Regions from separate parts of the Desulfolithobacter sp. genome, predicted to be linked through region 2. Evidence: riboswitches for the same ligand, from Rfam matches in the RefSeq annotation. Region 2 holds a riboswitch; the other holds the start of a gene.
What was found. Region 2 has a riboswitch for cobalamin ahead of thiC (phosphomethylpyrimidine synthase ThiC). Riboswitches for the same ligand answer to the same signal wherever they lie in the genome.
Positions count from the first base shown of each region.

Region 1: another riboswitch for cobalamin. It lies ahead of ACXJJY_RS08430 (TonB-dependent receptor plug domain-containing protein); the one in region 2 lies ahead of thiC (phosphomethylpyrimidine synthase ThiC).

Region 1 is NZ_JBPMMS010000034.1:55,042-58,345, reverse strand. Features, by position in the region: gene ACXJJY_RS08435 (M48 family metalloprotease) at 1-1,165, shown strand, start outside; cobalamin riboswitch at 1,267-1,453, shown strand; gene ACXJJY_RS08430 (TonB-dependent receptor plug domain-containing protein) at 1,623-3,304, shown strand, end outside.
Region 2 is NZ_JBPMMS010000013.1:51,368-54,671, reverse strand. Features, by position in the region: gene thiC (phosphomethylpyrimidine synthase ThiC) at 1-1,362, opposite strand, end outside; cobalamin riboswitch at 1,458-1,659, opposite strand; gene ACXJJY_RS03070 (sigma-54-dependent transcriptional regulator) at 1,697-3,058, opposite strand; gene ACXJJY_RS03065 (two-component system sensor histidine kinase NtrB) at 3,060-3,304, opposite strand, start outside.

The sequences.
Region 1 (3,304 bases), on a different contig from region 2:
GCAGGCCCCATTCCAGTTTTCGGCCGATTACGGTATCCTCATGGACAGGGAGCTCAACAAGTATCTTAACCGGGTGGGAATGGAGCTGGCCCGTCGTTCACATCGCCCTGACATGCCCTTTTCCTTCCGCGGCGTCAATGCGGCCCATATCAACGCCTACGCTTTTCCCGGCGGCTCCATCGCCGCCACCCGAGGCATCCTGGTTGAACTGCAAAGCGAAGCTGAACTTGCAGCCCTGCTGGGGCACGAAATCGGCCATGTCTGTGCCCGGCACGCAGCCGAGCAGATGGGCAAGGGGTTGCTGGTCAACCTGCTGGTCGCCGGAGCCTCGATAGCCACCTCCAGTGCCGGTCATGAAGGTACGGCGGAGCTGATCTCCAGGCTTGGCGGCTTGGGGGCCGGTGCCCTGTTGGCCAGATACAGCCGCAATGACGAAAGGGAGGCCGACGCCCTGGGCATGGAATACATGACCAGGGCCGGATACACACCACTTGGCATGGCGGGTCTCATGGAAATCCTCCTCAGAAGCGGAGAGCACAATCCCACTGCCATCGAGCTCATGTTCGCCACCCATCCCATGAGCAGGGAACGATTGGAAACAGCCCGCCTGCAGGCCCATGAACGTTACGCATCCATGCTCGACAACCCGGATCACCGACAGCGCTACATGGACCACACCGCAGGTCTTCGCCGTCTCAAACCAGCAATCAGGGCCATCCAGAAGGCGGAAACCGCCTTGGCCCGTAAACAGATCCGCCAGGCCGAAGAACTGTTGCACACTGCTCTTCGCCACGCTCCGGACGATTACCAGGCCCTGGTGGTTATGGCCAAATGCCAGTTTATGCATCATAACCATGATGAAGCGCTAAGCTATGCCCGCCAGGCCACCCAGGTCTACCCCAAAGAGGCCCAGGGCCACTGGCTCTTGGCCATGAGCAGCCTCGCCAAAGAGAAATATGACCAGGCCCTGCGGGAATTAAGTGAGGTGGACCGGCTCCTGCCCGGTAATCCGGACATCCTCTTCTACCGGGGCCAGGCCCTCGAAGCCATGCAGCGCCGGGACGAGGCCGCCCGGGCCTACGCCGCGTTTCTTGAAAAGGTACGCCAGGGTGACAAGGCAAAATACGCATATACCCGCCTCCGGGAATGGGGCTATATTCGCTGAACAGCGCTCACGATACACCCCGGGAACGTTAACCTCCTGGCGGGCACGGGCCACATCTTCCCGGCAAAAGCGGGTTGACGGAGCACATTTTTTCAGGTAACGTTATCGGTACATTTTCAGATGCTCTTAGCCGAGCTTAATAGGGAACCCGGTGCGAATCCGGGACGGGCCCGCCGCTGTGACCGGGGACGAATTTTGCAAGATGCCACTGACCTCCTTAGGGGTTGGGAAGGCGCAAAAGGAGGATGATCCGGGAGTCAGAAGACCTGTCTGAAAAACATAAAGCGCCTGCTCTCGCGGACAAAGAGCAGTCACGTGCTTGTCGAATTGTTCGAGGAAAAATCAGGGATCCCCGGACCAATAACTCTTTTGTTTATTGGTCCGGGGATTTTTTTTTGCCTTTTCAGGCGGCCCCGGACCCGTCTCAACGTCATTACAAGGTACAAGGAGAAGTGTGATGAAAAAGGAGATTCGAACGGCCCTGGCCCTGTGTCTCGTGTCCACGCCTGGACCGGCCCTGGCGGGCGCGGATGAAGACAGCCCTGCAAACAAGGTTACCCTGGACGAAGTGGTGGTGACCGCCACCCGCAGTGAAGAATCGGTGCAGGAAATTCCGGCCAGGGTCGAGGTGATCGAGAGCGAGACCATCGAGCTGACCACCGGGGACACACTCACCGAACAGCTCAAGAAGAACAGTTCCGTCGGCGTGATCGAGTACCCCGGCGCCCTGGCCGGCATCGGTATCCGCGGTTTTCGGCCGGAATTTTCCGGTATCACCAAGCACACCCTGGTTCTTATCAACGGCCGGCCGGCCGGAGCCACCAACCTGGCGACCGTGCTCACCGGCAACGTGGAACGGATAGAGGTCCTGAAAGGGCCAGCCTCTTCCCTCTATGGCGGAGAAGCCATGGGCGGGGTGGTCAACATCATTACCAAAAAACATACCGGACCACTCACCGGTCTTGCGGAAATCGGTTACGGCTCATTTGCGACCAATTTTGAAAAAGCAGCACTTGGTGGCGGGCTGGGGGACCGGTTCGACTTCGATATCTTTGCCCAGAGGTTCGAACAGAGCGATGACTACGAGATGGGTAACGGCGAGACCAGGGCAAACACGGCCTTCAGGACCCAGAACGGATCCCTGCGCCTGGGCGGTGACCTGGGAGCATGGCGGATCGATGTCAGCGGAGACCTCTACCAGGGCCGCGATATCGAAACTCCGGGTGACATCGCCTATGGCAACGAGATGTCCGGCCACAAGGACATCGACCGCTCGGGCATGGATTTTACCCTCAGCGGGCCGCTGGGGGATAAGAGCAGAGTGAGCCTCACCGGTTACCGGACCAACGAAACCAGTGAAAACTACAGCCACTATACCGGCTGGTATCCGGCCCTGGTCCAGGTGGAACCGTACCGGAGCTACGACTCGGAGACAGACTGGCTCGGCTTCCAGCTCAAGAACGAGTACACCTGGGGCCAACACCGGTTCGTCGTCGGCATCGATTACCAGAAGATCGACAGGGAAAGCCGAAGCTACAACCAGGACGGTACACGCAGGGCGCCCTGGTCCCCGGATGAAGGCCGGGAAAACTGGGCCGGATACCTGGAAACCATCTGGCGCTTCATGAACGACCGGCTCACCGCCACTGTAGGGGGGCGGTACGACACTTTCGATGTAGAAACCAAACCCACGCCCTACAAAACCGATTTTACGCCCAACTCGGAAAATTTCTCCACCTTCAGTCCCAGGGCCGGGCTGAACTACAACTTCGACCTGGGAATCCGGTTGCACACCACCATCGGCAAGGCCTTTGTTCCACCGACTGCGGCCCAGCTTGCAGGCTACGCGGAAACAGACGTTGGCGGGGTTACCATGATCACCCGGAGCAATCCGGACCTGGACCCCGAGTCCTCGATCACCTGGGATATCGGCCTTGGCTATGCGCAACCCAGGCTGGGCCTGTTCATGGACGTTACATATTTCCACACCGACGTGGACGACAAGATCACCACGGTCACCGCGGGTAACACCACCACCTACCAAAACAGTCTCAGCGCCGAAATGGAAGGCCTGGAGACAGAGTTATCCTTCGATATTGGGGCCCCGATGAACTGGGACCGTTCGCTGGAGCTGTTTGT
Region 2 (3,304 bases):
TTTTTCTTTCTGCGCGGATACTACCGCTTTTTTCCGGGCCTGTTCCTCTTCGCAGCCCCGCTTGTCACCGCGTATGTCTCGGGCAAATAGCGATATTCCCCGCTCCATGGCGCAAAAATCGCCGCACATGGTGCAGGTACGCTTATTTTCCGGTGAACGGTCCCTGCGGATCCTGCGAGCCTCTTCTGGAAACATCAAAAGCTCCATCTGCCTTTCCCACCGGGTATCACGCCGGGCGATAGCCACCTGCTTTTCCCGCTCGCGCATGGAAGGATCACGCGCGATGTCACCTATCCTTGCCGCCAGCCTGGTGGCCCGGATACCTTCACGTACGTCCTGTTCTCCGGGCAGGGCGAGATGCTCCGCCGGGGTGATGTAACAAATCAAGTCCGCTCCGTAACGGGCTGAATTGGCAGCTCCTATGGCAGCGGTAATATGGTCATATCCGGCCCCGGAGTCTGCAGGCAACGGGCCCAGGACGTAATAGGGCGCATTGCCGCTCATCCTTTTCTCCAGCATTATATTGCCTTCGATCTCGTCAAGAGGCACATGGCCCGGACCCTCCACCATCATCTGACACCCCATTTCCCGACCTATCTCGGCCAGTTCGCAGTTGGTGATCATCTCCGCCATCTGGGCCCGGTCGTGACTGTCATGAATAGCTCCAGCCCGGATACCGTTACCCAGTGAAAGAACAGCGTCATATTTTTTCATCAAATCGCAAACCCGGTCAAACTGCTCATAAAGTGGATTTTCCCGGTCATGATACTCCATCCAGGACACCATGAAGGTGCCGCCTTTGGAAACCAGCCCCCCATAACGATATCCCTGACGACGCAGCCGTTCAATGGAGTACCGATTGATCCCGCAGTGAATTGCCATGAACGATATTCCATCCTCCAGCTGCCGCTCGATAAGCTCGAAAAGATATTCCGGGTCAAGTTTGTTTGGGTTACGGTACTTGCGGATGGCCTCTGAAAAGGCCTGATACAGAGGCACATTGCCCACCGGCAGATCAACGGCGGCCAGCACTTCGCGCCGCACCAGGTCCAGATCGCCTCCGGTGGACAATTCCATCAGGGTATCGGCCTGCTCCTCTTCAGCGATCCGCGCCTTTCTTTTTTCCAGCTCGATGTCCTTGATGTCCGAAGAAGTGCCGATAGAGGCATTGACCTTGGTCCGCAACCCGGTGCCAATACCGACCACCTTCTGATTCGGACGATTATGGTTGACCGGAATAACGATTTCTCCCAAAGCGACTAACTCCCTGATCAGCTCGACATCCTTGCCCTCATCGCTAGCTACCTGTTCCATCTGTGGTGTAACGAGCCCCTCGCGGGCCAATTCAAGTTGGGTCTTCATGCTCTCTTCCTCCTCAGACCGTCCCGGCCGGCAAAAAAAAAATCCGCGCCAGGGAATTGTTCCTTGACGCGGACTTGCAGGACAGCAATATCCGTTATCTTGTATCCAGCCTGGCAGGTCTTCTGACTCACGGATCAATCTCCGACCGCGCCTTCCCATCCCCGAAGATGTGGACAGTGGCATCATGCGGCCGTAGTCCCCGCTTACAGCGCCGGCCCTGAGCGTTACGGATTCGCACCGTATTCCCTATTCTCCGCCGGCAACCACACCGACGGCACCAGACTGATCTATGGTGTCCACATATGCCAGAAATTAGAAAAAAGGACAAGACAATTCAATCTTTGTCCAGACCGTATTCCTTAATCTTGTTCAACAGGGTCTGCCGGGCAATTCCAAGAATACGTGCTGTTTTCGAGCGGTTACCATCTGTCTGAGCCAGGATGGTTTTGATTGCCTCACGCTCCATGTCGCGAAGGGTGAAACCCTGCCTGCCGTTCTTCTCCAGGTTCGGCGCCATATCTTCCGGCAACAGGTGAGGCGACAGTTCCCGGGGAGTAATCTGTTCTCCAAGGCAGAGAATCACTGCCCGCTCCACGGTGTTTTCCAGCTCCCTGATATTACCGGGCCAGTCATGTCGCCCAAGGAGCATCAGAACCTGGGGATGAAATCTCCGAATATCTTTCCGGTTTTTTTTCGCATATTTTTTCAGAAAATAATCAGCCAGGGCTGGTATATCCTCCGGCCTCTCCCTGAGAGGTGGCAATTCAATAGGCACCACGGAAAGCCGGAAAAAGAGATCCTGCCGAAAAGTGCCTTCCTCAACCATTTGCTGAAGATTCTTGTGGGTTGCCGCCACAAGGCGGACATCCACCTTCACAGACTGGCTGGAGCCAAGACGTTCGAACTCTCCTTCCTGGATTACCCTGAGTATCTTGGCCTGGGTCTGCAACGACATATCGCCGATTTCATCAAGAAACAAAGTGCCGCGATGGGCCTGTTCAAAGCGACCCTTACGCTGCCGCTCCGCACCGGTAAAAGCACCCCGTTCATGGCCAAAAAGTTCGCTTTCCAGCAAGCTTTCATGCAGAGCCGCGCAGTTGACCTTGATAAACGGGCCGTCTTTACGCAGACTGTTTTGATGAAGCGCCCCGGCAATCAATTCCTTGCCGGTACCCGATTCTCCGGTTATAAGCACCGTTGCATCGCTGGGAGCAACCAGCGAGAGAGTTTCAAACACCCTCTGCATACCACTGCTGCGGCCGATAATGTTGCCAAAGTCAAATTTTTCTCCAAGCCGTTCCCGAAGCTGTGCATTCTCTTCCCGAAGCGCCTCTATATGAAGCGCCTTTTCCACGGCCAGATTCAGGGCCTCGATATCAACAGGCTTGGTGACATAATCGACGGCCCCCTTTTTCATGGCCGCCACAGCACTTTCCACCGAAGAAAAGGCCGTGATAACGATAACCGGCTCGATACGCCCCTTTTCCCTGAGCAGCGACAAGGTCTCCAGGCCATCCATTCGCTGCATTTTCAGATCCAGCAGAATCAAATCCACATCATGGTCCCACAGCAGCGGCAAAACCTGATCCCCATCGTCGGTTTCAAGTATGGTGTAGCCTGCCCCCTCAAGGTTGACCTTGAGCATGGTACGGTGAGCCACATCATCATCTACAAGCAGAATTGTTTTTCCCTGCATATCATCCATTTCCAGTTTGTTTTTTCTGGGTCACCGGGAGCACTATCGTGATTTCTGTTCCCCTGCCCGGGGCTGATACTACCTCGAAATGCCCGTGATGCTGCTCGACAATCTGGTGACTGACAGCCAGACCCAGGCCGGTACCTGCCCGACGGGTTGTAAAAAACGGATCGAACATTTTCTCCTGCTCTTCCCCGGACATACCCTTGCCCGAATCGGAAACCGTAATCCGGATCGTGTCTTTTT